Regions from separate parts of the Mycobacterium neumannii genome, predicted to be linked through region 1. Evidence: riboswitches for the same ligand, from Rfam matches in the RefSeq annotation. Region 1 holds a riboswitch; the other holds the start of a gene.
The links. Region 1 has a riboswitch for cobalamin ahead of metE (5-methyltetrahydropteroyltriglutamate--homocysteine S-methyltransferase). Riboswitches for the same ligand answer to the same signal wherever they lie in the genome.
Positions count from the first base shown of each region.

Region 2: linked by a shared signal. The riboswitch ahead of CEX88_RS14515 (ABC transporter substrate-binding protein) and the one ahead of metE (5-methyltetrahydropteroyltriglutamate--homocysteine S-methyltransferase) in region 1 are both predicted to bind cobalamin.

Region 1 covers NZ_NKCO01000018.1:1,169-8,957, forward strand. The annotation lists gene CEX88_RS18875 (NAD(P)-dependent oxidoreductase) at 1-104, shown strand, start outside; gene CEX88_RS18880 (hypothetical protein) at 135-683, shown strand; gene CEX88_RS18885 (PepSY-associated TM helix domain-containing protein) at 802-2,217, shown strand; gene CEX88_RS18890 (copper chaperone PCu(A)C) at 2,210-2,731, shown strand; gene CEX88_RS18895 (Dyp-type peroxidase) at 2,724-3,935, shown strand; cobalamin riboswitch at 4,105-4,290, shown strand; gene metE (5-methyltetrahydropteroyltriglutamate--homocysteine S-methyltransferase) at 4,425-6,692, shown strand; gene CEX88_RS18905 (DUF5313 domain-containing protein) at 6,733-7,149, opposite strand; gene CEX88_RS18910 (MarR family winged helix-turn-helix transcriptional regulator) at 7,167-7,667, opposite strand; gene CEX88_RS26105 (hypothetical protein) at 7,759-7,789, shown strand, end outside.
Region 2 covers NZ_NKCO01000011.1:23,001-30,789, reverse strand. The annotation lists gene CEX88_RS14530 ((2Fe-2S)-binding protein) at 1-77, opposite strand, end outside; gene CEX88_RS14525 (ABC transporter ATP-binding protein) at 74-856, opposite strand; gene CEX88_RS14520 (FecCD family ABC transporter permease) at 853-1,923, opposite strand; gene CEX88_RS14515 (ABC transporter substrate-binding protein) at 1,920-2,897, opposite strand; cobalamin riboswitch at 2,986-3,109, opposite strand; gene CEX88_RS26070 (WhiB family transcriptional regulator) at 3,071-3,427, opposite strand; gene rpmG (50S ribosomal protein L33) at 3,427-3,591, opposite strand; gene rpmB (50S ribosomal protein L28) at 3,591-3,827, opposite strand; gene mrf (ribosome hibernation factor-recruiting GTPase MRF) at 3,891-5,072, shown strand; gene CEX88_RS14490 (MBL fold metallo-hydrolase) at 5,134-6,054, shown strand; gene CEX88_RS14485 (SLC13 family permease) at 6,045-7,283, shown strand; gene rlmB (23S rRNA (guanosine(2251)-2'-O)-methyltransferase RlmB) at 7,280-7,789, opposite strand, start outside.

The sequences.
Region 1 (7,789 bases):
GCCAGGTCTGGGAGGCGACGATGGCCAGCGAGGGAGCCGAATCGGACTTCACGGCGGTGGTGAAACCCATCGAAGCCGCCGCGGGGGTCGTGGTCGAGGGGTGACCCGGTGGCGCCGACGGTAGAGTTCTGCAGGTGAACACGCCGAAGTCGCGCGCACGTTGGGTGCGCGGGAGTCTGGTCGGATCGTGTTCTGCCGTCTTGACCGCGACCGCGCATACGTTCTCCGGCGGTCAGCTCCCCGCGGGATCGGCGCTGATCGTCGCGATGCTCGTCTGCGCCACCGTGGGCGCCGTGGTCGCCCGACCCGCGCTCGACGGTCGTCACGGGCGATTGCTCGGCGCCGTCGGCGCCCTGAGCCTCGCACAACTCCTCGGCCACCTGTCCTTCGTCATCGCCGGTGGGCACGTGCACTCGGCCGCCGCCCTGGGCCTGACGCCCGCGATGACCGCGGCCCATATCGGGGCCGCCGTCATCCTGGGAACAGCGATCGCGGCTGTCGAATACCTCTACGTCGTCTGCGTATCGGTGCTGCAGTGGCTGCGAATCTTCGCCACGGCCGGACTGCGCCCGCGCGCGCGGCGGGTACACCGTGTCGTCAAAACCGTTGTCGCCGAATCCGTCCTGTTGAGTTGCGGGCTCGGCATGCGCGCTCCGCCACTGAGGTTGGCAACGGCGGCTTAGCCCCGCCGCGCACCGAGATCGAACCGCGACAGGCGTCGCGGCTTTCGACGCAACTCACCCACCTCAATTTCCGGCTCGACGAGTGCTCGCCGGGCCGCCGGCTGAAGGTCCGCCATTCATGACAACGACCCCCACTCTCGGCACGCCCGCGCGTCAGCGTCAGCGCGGCGTGCGTCCTCTGTTACTGCGATTGCATTTCTATGCCGGCGTTTTCGTCGGTCCGTTCATTCTGATCGCCGCTGTCACCGGCTTGTTGTACGCGGTGATTCCCCAGATCGACGACGCGGTCTACCGCGAGAAGGTCACCGTCGACAGCGTCGGGGAGCACCGACTCCCGCTGGCCGAACAGCTGCGCGCCGTGCGTGCCGCATACCCCGAGGGGATGGTGGAGCAGATCGGCCCGCCCGTCGCGGCCGATGACATCACGCGGGTCGTACTCGCGGTCGACGACGTTCCGCCCGACTATGCGAGAACGGTATTCGTCGACCCGTACAGCGGTGAGATCCGTGGCGCGCTGACCACTTACGGCCAGTGGCTGCCGGTGCGCGCGTGGTTCGACGAGTTGCACCGCAACCTGCATCTCGGTGCCGTGGGCCGCAACTACAGCGAGCTTGCGGCGAGCTGGCTGTGGGTGATCGCGCTGGCGGGTCTGGCGCTGTGGTACCTGCATCGCCGCGACACCAAGAAGCTGCGTCGCATCGCGCTTCCCGACCGTGACAAGACGGACCGTCGCCGCACTCTGTCCTGGCATGGCGCGGTGGGAGTTTGGCTCATCGTTGCGCTGCTCGGGCTGTCGGTCACCGGCATCACCTGGTCGCGCTACGGCGGTGAGACGGTCAATCTGCTGCAGGAAAGGCTGAACACCACAGCGCCATCGGTGGACACCGCGCTCATGCAGTCGGCCGACACCGACGCGGGTCATGGGCAGCACCACGGGGGGGCCGTCGTCGGCGGCGGTGACGCCGCGCTACACGGTGCGGACACCGCGTTGAGTGCGGCCCGCGCCGCGGGACTGTCCGGCCCGATGTGGATGTACCCTCCGAGCGCCGACGGCCAGGGTTGGGAAGTCGCGGAGAACAAGCGCGACTGGCCCACTCGGTACGACGCGGTCTCGGTGGACCCCGATACCGGAGCGATCATCGACCGGGTCAATCAGGCCGAGTGGCCGCTTCTGGCCAAGCTCACCAACTGGGCGATCGACGCGCACATGGGTGTGTTGTTCGGGGTCGTGAACCAGATCGTGTTGGCGCTCACCGCAGTTGGGCTGATCACGATCGTCGTTCGCGGTTACCTCATGTGGTGGCAACGCAGGCCGACAAAGGGTTCGGCGTGGGCGGCCGGTCGTCCGCCGCTGCGAGGCGTCCTGCGTGGTCTGCACCCGGGGGCGATCGCGTTGGTCGTCGCTGTTGCACTAGCGGTGGGTTGGGCGTTGCCGTTGTTCGGTCTCAGCCTCGCCGCATTCGTGGTCGTCGACCTCATCGTCGCAACGGTCAAGAAGCGGGGCACCGAGCAGGAGGCGAACGTCGATGTCTAACAGGACCTATCACGCACTGGTACTTCTCATCACTGCGACCGCCGTGGCGGCTTGCACGTCACACGGCCAACACGACGAAGGGCCGATGTCTTCGGAGGTAACGCTCGCCGACCAGTGGGCCAGCGCGGCCGAGACCGGTATGGCCGCGGTGTTCGGCATACTCGCCAACGCCGGACACCACGACGCGCGGATCGTCTCGGGGCGCTCGGATGCGGCCGGGCGGGTCGAGGTGCACGAAGTGGCGGCCGATGGGGGCGCCAGGACGATGCGCCCCAAAGACGGGGGCCTGGTGATCCCGGCCAAAGGCTCACACGCCCTGGTGCCGGGCGGTGACCACCTGATGCTGATGGACCTCAAACAGCCGCTGCTGCCCGGCTCTGAGGTGACGCTGACCGTCGAGTTCGAGGACGGGTCGACGCTGCCGGTCACCGCCCAGGTGCGTGACTTCGCCGGTGCCAACGAGGATTACCAGCCGGTCACGGACGGGTCCGCACCACACCATGACCATGGGTGACGGCGTGGCCGAGGGTCGATTCCACCTCAATCGGCGTCGTCTTCTCGCGGGCAGCGCCGTCGCGGTGGCGGCGGGGGCGACGCTGAGCCACAGCGGCATTGCACAATTCGCTGTCCCTGCCGACGCCGTCGACCGGGCCGTCGAACCGTTTCACGGGCGGCATCAGGCCGGTGTCGCGACGTCCCCGCAGGCGCATGCGTTGTTCGTCGCACTCGACCTCGAACCGCATCCTCATCGCGGCCCGCGGGAGACGTTGGCAGCCGTGCTGAGACTGTGGACGTCGGACGCCGAACGATTGACTCAAGGCACTCCCGCGCTGGCCGACACCGAACCCGAACTGGCGCAACGGCCGGCCAGGCTCACCGTCACCGTCGGTGTCGGACCGGGACTGTTCGACCGGATCGGGCTCGGGAATCGGCGCCCGCGAGCGGTCGCCGATCCACCGGCCTTAGCCACCGACCGCCTCGAACCGAGGTGGTGCGGCGGTGATCTCCTGCTGCAGATCTGTGCCGACGACCCGATCACCGTCGCGCACACCAGCCGGGTGCTGCTGAAGAACGTGCGCGCCATGACCCGGCAGCGATGGCGGCAGACGGGATTCCGGCAAGCAGCGGGCTCGGGTGCGCACAGCATGCGAAATCTGATGGGTCAGATCGACGGCACCGCCAACATCGTCGACCAGGCAGGTTTCGATCGGCACGTGTGGGACGACGGTGACGACCAGCCGTGGTTCGCCGGGGGTACGACGCTGGTGTTACGCCGCATCCGCGCAGAGATGGATACTTGGGACGAGCTCGACCGAACCAGCAAGGAACTCAGCGTCGGTCGTCGCCTCGACAGCGGCGCGCCGTTGACCGGGAGCCGGGAGGACGACGTTCCGGACTTCGACGCGGACGAAGAGGGTATACCGGTGATACCGCCGAACGCGCACATCGCACTGGCCCGACCGCACAGCGACAACGAACGATTTCTTCGCAGACCCTACAACTACGACGACGCGCCGGCCGCCGGGCGTCTCACCGACAGTGGGCTCATTTTCGCTGCGTACCAACGTGACCCGGACGAACAGTTCACCCCGGTGCAGCGGCGGCTCGCTGCGGCCGATGCGCTGAACAAGTGGATCACCACCATCGGGTCGGCGACGTTCGCGATCCTGCCGGGAGTCGAGTCGGGCGGTTACCTGGGCCAGACGCTGTTGTCCTAGGCGTCGGATCAGGATTTCGACGCGAGCAACGCCGCACAGGACAGCGCCGATTGCCATGTGCTGGAGGCAGGCAGGTCCCTGACCGAGTGGCTGGCCCGGTGGTAGGGGTAGGCTGGTCGCGCAGCTGGTTTGCGGGCGAACCGATCTCGGAATCGAGGGAGGGCCGTCGGCATCGAGTGCCGCACGCCGATTCGGGTGCGGTGCGAGAGGGAACTCCGGTGAGAATCCGGGACTGTCCCGCAGCGGTATGCAGGAACGACCGCCGTCAACGGCACTGGCCCCACGGGCTGGGAAGCGACGGCCATTAGGTGCACGACCATGTGCGAGCCTGCGAGTCCGAAGACCTGCCAGATGTACCGGGCGCGCCGCGTCCGGTGGTTCATCGCCCCGTGGAATGGGCTGTGGCCGAAGCGGGTTGCGTATGACGTGTCCGCGCTCGGCACGACACCTCCGGCGATGAACATCCGCCGTACCGATGAGGACGTCGTCATGACCGCAACACCGTTCTACGCCACCATCCTCGGTTCCCCGCGCATCGGCCCGAACCGTGAACTCAAACGAGCCGTCGAGAAGTACTGGGCGGGGACCGTCGGACGCGACGAACTCGAGTCCGTGGCCGCCGAACTGCGCCGCGACACCTGGGAGGCGCTCGTGGCCGAGGGGCTGGATTCCGTTCCGGTGAACACGTTCTCCTACTACGATCAGATGCTCGACACCGCAGCCATGGTGGGCGCGTTGCCCCCGCGGGTCGCGGACGTGTCCGATGAAATGGACCGCTATTTCGCCGCCGCGCGCGGCAACGACGAGATCGCCCCGCTGGAGATGACGAAGTGGTTCGACACCAACTACCACTACATCGTGCCCGAACTCGGTCCGGATACGCATTTCGCGCTGAACCCGACCAAGATCCTCGGTGAACTCGAAGATGCTCGCGCCCAAAGTATTCCGGCTCGTCCCGTGGTCATCGGACCGATCACGTTCCTCGCCCTGAGCAAGGCGGTGGACGGAGCCGACGCGCCGATCGACCGGCTCGCCGAATTGACCGTGGTGTACGGGGAGCTGCTGGCACTTCTCGCCGGGCAGGGCGTCGAGTGGGTGCAGATCGACGAACCCGTTCTGGTCACCGACTTCGTCGACACCGCAGCCGAACTCGCCGAGCGCACCTACGCGCAGCTCGGGCGGCTGACCGAGCGGCCGGCGATCTTGGTGGCCACCTACTTCGGAAAGCTCACCGATGCCTTGCCCGCGCTCGCGCGAACGCCGGTCGAAGCGATCGGTGTCGACCTCGTCGCGGGCGGCGTGCCCGCGGTCGCCGCTGTGCCCGAACTGACCGACAAACTCCTCGTGGCCGGTGTCGTCGACGGCCGCAACATTTGGCGTACCGACCTGGAATCGGCTCTCGGCACCCTGACAACACTGCGGGGGTCGGCGCAGCACGTCGCGGTTTCGACGTCGTGCTCGACGCTGCACGTTCCGTACACGCTCGATGCGGAGCCCTCTATCGACGGCGCCTTGCGGAGCTGGTTGGCGTTCGGCTTCGAGAAGGTGACCGAGGTCGTGGCGCTCGCCCGCGGCTTGATGGACGGACGCGAGGCGATCGACGGTGAGATCGCGGCGTCCAACGCGGCCATCGCGTCGCGGCGCGCCGATCCCCGGTTGAACAACGACGATGTGCGAGCGCGGATCTCGGCCATCACCGCGTCCGGCGCCGAACGCGGTCCCGCCGGCCGGCGCCGCGCGGCGCAGCAGGCGCGGCTGAACCTGCCCGTCCTGCCGACGACGACCATCGGGTCGTACCCGCAGACATCGGCGATCCGGGTGGCCCGAGCGGACCTGCGCGCGGGCAGGATCGACGCCGCCGAGTACAGGCGCCGGATGCAGGCCGAAATCGCCGGCGTCATCGGGCTGCAGGAGGAGATCGGTCTGGACGTGCTGGTGCACGGCGAGCCCGAGCGCAACGACATGGTGCAGTACTTCGCCGAGCAGCTCGACGGATTCTTCGCCACACAGAACGGCTGGGTGCAGTCCTACGGCAGCCGGTGCGTTCGCCCGCCGATCCTGTACGGCGACGTCAGCCGACCCGACCCGATGACGGTCGAATGGATCACATATGCGCAGTCACTGACCGACAAGCCGGTCAAGGGCATGCTGACCGGACCCGTGACGATCCTGGCGTGGTCGTTCGTGCGCGACGACCAGCCGTTGGCGCAGACGGCGGCCCAAGTGGCGCTGGCGATTCGCGAGGAGACCATCGATCTGCAGTCGGCGGGTATCGCGATCATCCAGGTCGACGAGCCCGCGCTTCGCGAGCTGCTGCCCCTGCGCTCCAAGGACAAGGATGCCTATCTGCGCTGGGCGGTCGACGCATTCCGGTTGTCGACATCGGGTGTCGATGACTCGACACAGATCCACACGCACCTGTGCTACTCGGAGTTCGGCGAGGTGATCGGCGCAATCGCCGATCTCGATGCCGATGTGACGTCCATCGAGGCGGCGCGTTCGCACATGGAGGTGCTCGGCGACCTCAACGCGGCCGGGTTCGCCAACAGCGTCGGCCCCGGCGTGTACGACATCCACTCGCCGCGGGTACCCGCGGTCGGCGAGATGGCTTCCGCGCTGCGAGAAGCGTTGAACTCCGTTCCCGCCGAGCGTCTTTGGGTGAACCCGGACTGCGGTCTGAAGACGCGCAGGACCGACGAGGTGACCGCCTCGTTGCGCAACCTGGTCGCCGCGGCGAACGAGGTTCGTCCTCACTGATCACCGGGCGACTGCACGCGCAGCCGACGACTCCGTGTGGTTAGAAGGGGCTGCTGTTCTGCTGCCAGCGCGCCTCTTCGGGGCGCGGGCCGAAGCGGCGAATGTAGTCCTCGTGCATCCGCGCGTCCTTCTTGCGCTTGATCTCGTCGACCAGGTTCTGGTCCAGGCCGTGTTGAGTCAGACGGTGCCGACGCCAGATCTTGTTCAGCGCGAGTGCCATGAGGATCGCCCAGATGTAGATCGGCGCAGTCATTTCCAGGTGTACGTACAGCGACGCCGGGAGCAGCCAGAACGGGGCGAGCACGAACAGAGGCGGAATCGCCATCCGAATCATGTGGCGGCGCAGCGCGCCAGGACCGGCCAGGTCGCGCGCCACCCACTCGCGCATCGAGTCCGGAAGCCGGCGTCCATACGAATAGGTGATGTATTGAACGATGTTGGGGCGGGCGGCAGCCACGAATCCTCCTTGAGTAGTCAGTTGTCGAGTGCGCCCGCGGCGAGGGCGGCGGTGTTCACACGGTTCAACACGTTGCGAAGCGTTTCGAGTTCGTCCAGGTCCACACCCAGGCGCTCGACGACGGCAGGCGGTATCTCCAGCGCGCGGCGCCGTAACCGCACACCTTCCTCGGTGAGCCGCACGTCCGTGGCCCGCTCGTCGACGGCGCTGCGTGCCCTGGTGATGAAGCCGAGCGACTCGAGGCGTTTCAGCATCGGGGACAGTGTCGCCGAGTCGAGTTGCAAAGCGCTCGCGATGTCCTTGACCGACAGCGGTTTTGTGGGCGGCTCTGCGGCCTCTGAGGTCTTGTAGTGGTCCCACAGCGCCAGCATGACGAGGTACTGAGGGTGGGTGAGGCCGAGCGGCTCGAGCAGGGGGCGGTATATCGCCAGCACGGCCCGGTTCGTGACCGCCAGCGCGAAGCAGACTTGCTGCTCGAGTGCGAGCGGGTCGACCCGGGCCGGAGTTGACGTGGACACAACTCCATCGTGGCCAAATAGTTAGGGTCCTAGCAATGTACTTCTGGTCACACGGGGTTTTGTCCGGGGGCGGGCGGTCGATCCTTGTCGGATGTCAACGCCGAATGACCCGCCCGCTACTC
Region 2 (7,789 bases), on a different contig from region 1:
GCTTCGGCGCTCCCATGGGCGATGGCGAAGAACCCTCCGTAGCGGGCGATCTCGGTGAGTTGAGCGTCGATCCTCACCGGGTCCACTCCTTGGGTGTCACGTCGACCCGGATTCGATCGGTGCCCGCATCGAGGCCGACCCTGGCCGCGACGCCGTAGACCTCGGCGAGCATGTCCTCGGTCAGGACCTGTGGGGGAGTGCCGATCGACACCACGCGGCCGGTATCGAGGACGCAGACCCGGTCGCAGTATGCCGCAGCGAGATTGAGGTCGTGCAATGCCGCGATGACGGTGGCGCCGGTGTTCCGCAGCAGGTGCAGGGCATCGTGCTGGTGGCGCAGATCGAGGTGGTTGGTCGGCTCGTCCAACACGATCGTGTCGGTTCTCTGTGTGAGCGCACGAGCGATCATCACGCGCTGCTTCTGACCACCCGAGAGCCGGTCGAACGGTTCGTTCGCCAGACCGGATACCTCCACCGATTCGAGCGCCTCGGCGATGATGCGGCGGTCGTCGGTGTTGTCACCGTCGAACGCGCGCTTGTACGGGGTCCGGCCCATCGCGACCACGTCGAACACCGTGAGCGCGAAATCGCCCGGCGCGTCCTGCAACACCGCCGCGATGCGGCGCGCCGCGCGCTTGGCCGACATCTGCCAGACGTCTTCGCCGCCGACCAGCACGCGCCCCGATGTCGGCCGCTGAGCGCGGTAGAGCGTGCGCAACAGCGTGGTCTTACCGGCGCCGTTGGGTCCGACGACCGCCACCATCTCACCGCGCTCCACCCGCATGGAGACGTTGCGGATCAACGTCTTTCGCCCCTTCGTCACCGTCACATCGTCGATGAGGACTCCGCCGGTCACGCCGAAACCTTGCGCCGCATGAGCCACAGGAAGTACGGGCCGCCGACGAGGGCGGTCAGGACGCCGACCGGCAGTTCCTCCGGTGCGGCGACGGTTCGCGCGGCGATGTCGCACACGATCAGGAACGAGGCCCCGAGCAGCGCGGCCGCGGGCAAGGCGCGACGGTGGTCGGCGCCGACGAGCATCCGCACGATGTGCGGCATGATCAGGCCGACGAATCCGATCGCACCGCTGACCGCGACCATGGCGCCCACCATCAACGCGACCACGACGAACATCGCCCCGCGAAAGCGATGAACGTCCAAACCCAGTGCCGCAGCGGCCTCTTCACCGGTGTACAGCAGATTCAGCGGCCGGGTGACGGCGAGCAGCACCGCGATACCGATGGCAACGGCCACAGCCGGGATCCACACCGTCGACCAGGTGGCCCCACCGAGGCCGCCGAGCATCCAGCGCACCGCGGACTGGGCCTTGTGCGGGTCGTCAGAAGTGACGATCAGCAGACTGGCGACGGCCGACAGCACCTCCGCGACCGCGACACCGGCGAGTATCAGACGCAGCGTGGTCATCCGTCCGCCCGTACGAGCGAGAAAGTAGACGGCGACCAACGCGACCAACGCTCCGAGAAACGCCGCCAGCGGCAGCACGAACACGCCGAGCCCTGCGCCGGCCACCAGCACCGCAACCGCACCCACCGACGCACCCGACGACACACCCAAAAGCATCGGGTCGGCCAACGGGTTGCGCACGACAGCCTGCAGCACCATCCCGCAGCATGCCAGGCCGGCTCCGATGACCGCCGCCAACGCAACCCGGGGTAGCCGTGCGTCGAGCACGATCGAGGCACGCACCGGCGGCCATGTCGGGTCGACCAACATCGGATTGAGCTGGTGGAGCAGGATCTGCCACACCTGCCCGGGCGGAAGGGCCACCGACCCGATGGTGACCCCTGCGGTCGCGCACAACAGAAGGAGCCCCGCGAGCATGGTCAGCACGAGGCCGTACGGAACGCGTTGCGAGCCCAGGGTCACCGACCGCACCGGCTTGTCCAGGATGACGGCCGTCATCGCGCCTGCTCCGGATGTAGCTGTTCGGCAAGGGATTTGACCGCGCGCCCGACACGCACGCCTGCGGTGATCTCGGACAGCGGCAACACCGCGAAGCGTTGGTCGCGGACGGCAGGTACCCGCTGCAGCAGCGGGTTGTCCTGCAGAAACCGTTTCTTCTGCTCGACCGATTGATCGCCGTAGTCATAGATCAGGATGACCTCGGGCGCCCGTTCGGCGAACTGTTCGAACGAGACGTCGGCCCACACCTTCGGTACGTCAGCGAACAGGTTGCGCCCGCCCGCGGATTCGATGATCTGGTTGCCGATGCCCTGCCCGCCGGAGGTGAACACGGTGGCCTCACCGCTGTCGTAGACGGCCACATCGACCGGTGCCAGGTCGCGCGCGCGCTGGCGGGTATCCTGCAGGCTCCGCTGCTGGCGTTCGACCACCCACTCGGCTCGGTAGCTGACACCGAATATCCGCCCCATGGTGCGTATTTCGTCGTCCACCGCAGATAACGTCATCGGCTCAGAAGAGCAGTTCTCAGGGTTGAGGTGGGTGTCGATGCCGACATCGCGCAACCGCTCGCGCCCACGCCCCTCCTTCTCGTCGAATGCGCTTTCCCAACCGCCGTAGACGAAGTCGGGTTCGGCGGCGAGCAGTGTCTCGTACGACGGGTATTCCTCGGCGATCACCGGTATGCCCTCGTAGGCGTCGCGGTATTCGGGCAGCACCTGATCGTCGAGGAATGCGGTGCCCACCATGGACTTCTGAAGTCCCAGCGCCAACATCGTCTCGACCGAGTGCTGGTTCAAGGCCACGGCCCGGCGCGGTGGGCGGTCGTAGGTTGTGGTGATGCCGCAGTTGGTGACGCTCACCGGGAATCCCGCCACGGCTTCGGCAGCGGTGGTGCCGGCCGGCGGGCTCGCAGTGCCGCACGCGGTAAGCAGCAGCGCCGAGATCACCGCCGCCGCAAGATGTCGACGCGCCATATGCCGTGCCTTCCGTCGTGCGCGGATGCCACGGGAAGCGCTCTCGGTACGCCGAGGTCAGCCTCACCGGGGAAATCCGCCCCAGCCTTATGAGGAGGCGACCGCGGTGAGTATCTGGCTCCCGGGTCGATCGCAAAGACCTCGCCGGTCACAGTGGCGGGACCGCGCCGGATTCACACCGGCTTCCTCGAGTCGCGATCGCCTGTCGGGCATGATCCTGCCACACGGGCGTCGGTGGGCGCTCGTCCCGACGGCTCGGCCGGCTCGGTGAGCCGCTGTCGTTCTGTTGGCGTCGTTGCGCCCCAGATGCCCCATGGCTCCACGGCTCTGAGTGCGTACCGCAGGCAGTCGGGCTGCACGGGACACGGCCGACAAACTCTTTTCGCCTGTTCTTCGCGTGCTACTCGACTTTGCCCGCGCTCACCTTCGGCCGCGAAGAAGATCTCTGTCGGCAGCCCACGGCACCGTGCGTGCAACAGCCACTGCCGATCGTCTGCGGGGCTGTGCGCCGGACGAGGACAGGCCACCATCAGCGTTCCTCTCGGAAGTCGACGTGGCGGCGGACGGTGGGGTCATACTTGCGCAGCACCAATCGATCCGGGTCGTTGCGCCGGTTCTTGCGTGTGACATATGTGTGGCCCGTACCGGCCGTCGAACGCAGTTTCACGGTGGGCCTGATATCGGTGCGCGCCATCAGATTTTCTTCCCCTCCTTCCGTAACCGCGCCACGACGGCCTCGACGCCGTCTCGGTCGATGACCTTGATGCCCTTCGCGCTCACCCGCAGTTTGATCCGGCGCGATTCGGACGGCAGGTAATACGTCTTCGTCTGGATGTTGGGGTTCCAGCGACGACGCGTGCGTCGGTGCGAATGCGATACCGAGTTGCCGAAACTTGGTGCTCGGCCGGTGACCTGACAGTGCGCGGACATATTCCTCCTTCGGCGGTAACCTAGCGTTAATGAAAATCATTTTCAACTGAGGAAGGGGTCGCTGTGCGCACTCCACTGGTGCTGATCTGCGGGCAAGGCAACACAGAAGGCGTCGCCACCGTGCTGGCCCGGGCGACCGGCACGGTGGTCGTCAGACATGGATACGACGGTCAAGTCGTGGTGCGTACCGTCACGACGTCGTCGGGCACCACGGCTTGGAACATCGAGTTGGTCCGCGGATGCGTGACCTGCACCGTGCGCGAGGACCTACTGGCGCTGTTGCGCCGACTACACCGCCGCTGCGATGTCAATCGCATTGCGGTGCAACTCATGCCATGGCTTGAGCCCGAACCGGTGTGCTGGGCAATCAACAACGTGCGGGTGCACGTGGGTCCTGGCTACATCGACGCACCAGCGGCTCGTGACGTGCGCATCGAGGCGGTGGTGACCTGCGTCGACTCTGCCGTTTGGCTGGCTCAGGCGACCGGCGACCACGACCTCCACGACGGACGGACCGTGGCGCAGGTGGCTGTCGGGCAGGCCGAATTCGCCGACGCGCTCGTACTGGACCAAGCTCATGCGCAGACGCTGAAAGTACTGCGACGGTTGGCACCTCGTGCGCGCCTGACGGTCGGTTCCGAACGCATCGAGATGGCGCTGGCCAACCTCGAGCCTGACAGCAGGCGCGGACGCAGCGACCACCCGCACGACCCGCTGCTCGCCGGACAGCCGTCACTGGATGCCGACGGCGAGATCGGGTTGTTGCTGTTCTCCGCCCGTCGGCCATTCCATCCCCAGCGACTGCACGACGCGCTGGAGGTGCTTCTCGACGGCGTGGTGCGCACGAGGGGACGGCTGTGGTTGGCCAACCGGTTCGACGATGTCATGTGGCTCGAATCAGCCGGCGGAGGTATGCGGTTCGAGTATGCGGGTCGATGGCTGGCCGCCATGACCGAAACCGAACGGACCTACGCAGACCCGCAACGTGTTGCGCTCGCTGCCGCCGACTGGGACGGCCGTCTCGGCGACCGTCACGTTTCGATCACCGTGTTGGTGCGCGGAGCGGAACCAGAGGACATCGTCGACGCGTTGCGCGCGGCACTGATCACCGACGAGGAATGGGCGCGCCCACACGAATGGCCCGCATATGCAGACCCTTTCGGCGACTGGCACGAGGATCCGTGTGACGACAGGGCCGAACATGCCGGCGAAATCAGCAGCCGCCACGAAGGGGAGGATCGGTGAAGGACGCGGTCGACAGTCACGATCGAGCGCACCATCGCGTGGGCCACTTAGAGTTGGCGCTATGCGTCTCAAACTCGGCAGGCCCAACCTGGCGGATTACGAGCGCTATTTCGACGTCCCGCCGGCGGGTGCGGATACGCCGCTGAGGGTCACCTGGGCGGGCGTCACAACGCTGCTGATCGACGATGGCGAATCGGCGCTGCTGACCGACGGCTTCTTCTCACGCCCGAGCCTGGCCGAAGTCGGGCTGCGGCGGCTGTCACCGGCGGAGCCGCGCATCGACGGCTGCCTCACCCGCCTGCGGATCGACCGGCTGGAGGCCGTCCTTCCCGTACACACCCACTACGACCACGCGATGGACAGTGCGGCTGTCGCCGAGCGGACCGGCGCGCGACTTGTCGGCGGCCTATCCGCCGCCCACGTGGGCCGCGGCCACCGGCTGCCCGAGGACCGCATCGTGGTGGTCAGTCCCGGCGACCCCGTCGCGCTGGGCGCTTACGAGGTCACGCTCATCGAGGGGGATCACTGCCCGCCCGACCGGTTTCCGGGTGTCATCACCGGTCCGGTCGTGCCGCCGGTCAGAGTGTCGGCGTACCGGTGCGGTGAGGCGTGGTCCACACTCGTTCGTCACCGTCCGTCGGATCGTCGTCTGCTGATCGTCGGCAGTGCGGGATTCGTTGCCGGGGCCCTGGCCGGACACCGCGCCGATGTCGTGTACCTCGGAGTCGGCCAGCTCGGGCTGCAACCGGAGCGCTACCTGCGTGATTACTGGCGCGAAACCGTGCGGACCGTGGGCGCGCGCCGCGTGGTGCTCATCCACTGGGACGACTTCTTCCGTCCCCTGCACGAACCACTGCGCGCGCTCCCCTACGCAGCCGACGACCTCGACGTCTCGATGCGGGTGTTGTCGCGGCTGGCCTACGACGATGGCGTCGCATTGCACCTGCCCACGCTGTGGCAGCCTGCCGATCCGTGGATCTGATCCTGGCGGTGGCCGCCCTGGCGGTCATACTGGGTTTCGCGGTGGCCCGCCCGCACAAGTGGCCGGAAGCCGTCGTGGCGGTACCCGTGGCCGCGCTGCTGATCGGCGCCGGCATCGTCTCGCTGGACGAGGCCGCCGCGGAGGTCGGTCGCCTGGTGCCGGTGGTGGGCTTTTTGGCGGTCGTTCTGGTGTTGGCGCGGCTGTGCGCCGACGAGGGAGTGTTCCGCGCAGCGGGTGCGGCGTTGGCGCGTGCCGCCGACGGCAGCCAGAACCGCTTGCTGGCAGGGGTATTCGCGATCGCCGCGGCGACGACGGCGGTCCTGAGCCTGGATGCCACCGTGCTGTTGCTGACCCCCGTCGTGCTTGCCACTGCTCGCATGCTGTCGGTGCCGGCCACACCGCATGCCTATGCGACCGCGCACCTGGCCAACAGCGCGTCGCTGCTGTTACCGGTGTCGAACCTGACCAATCTGCTGGCGTTCACCGCGGCGGGCATTACCTTCCTGCACTTCGCCGCGCTCATGACACTGCCCTGGCTGTTGGCCATCCTCGTCGAATTCGTTGTGCTGCGTTTGCTTTTCAGGAAGCAGCTCTCGATCGCGCCCCGGCCGGTGCCCGACGAGACGGTGCACGTCCCCGTGTTCCCCCTTGTCGTACTGGGCTTGACGCTGGCCGGATTCGTCGTCACCTCGATGCTCGGAGTCTCGCCCGCCTGGGCGGCACTTGGCGGAGTGGTGGTGCTCGGCGGGCGGAGCCTGGCGCGACGGCACACGACCGTGGCGCGGATGGCAGCCGCAGCCGATGCGCCGTTTCTGCTGTTCGTGTTGTGCCTCGGCATCGTGGTCGACGCCGTCATGGTCAACGGTCTCGACAGCGCGATGCGCGGCCTGCTGCCCAGCGGTCACGGACTGCTCGCCCTGCTTGGGATCGCGGCCGTCGCGGCGCTGCTGTCGAACGTCGTCAACAACCTGCCCGCGGTGCTGCTGCTGCTGCCGCTGGTATCGGCATCGGGACCGGGCGCCGTGCTGGCGGTGTTGATCGGAGTGAACATCGGACCGAACCTGACCTACGTCGGCTCGCTGGCCAACTTGCTCTGGCGTAGCGCAGTACGCCGCGAAATGACAACCACCGCAGGCGAGTTCAGCCGCATCGGACTGTGCACGGTACCCGCCACGGTGGTGGCCGCGGTCACCGGATTGTGGGTGGGGTTACGGTTGTTCGGCCTCTAGCCTCGGCGCTGACGGGCGATCTCGGCGAGCACGACGCCCGCGGCCACCGAGGCGTTCAACGACTCTGTGCGGCCGGCCATCGGAATGGAGACCACGGCGTCGCAGGTCTCCCGCACCAGGCGCGAAAGCCCCTTACCTTCGGAGCCGACCACGACGACGATCGGTCCCGAGCCGTCCAATTCGTCGACCGTGATGTCGCCATCGGCGTCCAAGCCGACGATCTGCAGGCCCTCGTCGGCCCAGTTCTTCAGTGTGCGGGTGAGATTCGTGGCCCGCGCGACCGGAAGCCGCGCGGCGGCACCCGCACTGGTACGCCACGCAACCGCGGTCACAGAGGCCGACCGGCGCTGCGGGATCAGGACGCCATGACCGCCGAACGCGGCGACCGAACGCACGATCGCACCGAGATTGCGCGGGTCGGAGATGTTATCCAATGCGACCAGCAGCGCCGAGGCGCCATCGGCCGTCACGGCCGCGAGCAGATCGTCCGGATGCGCGTACGAGTA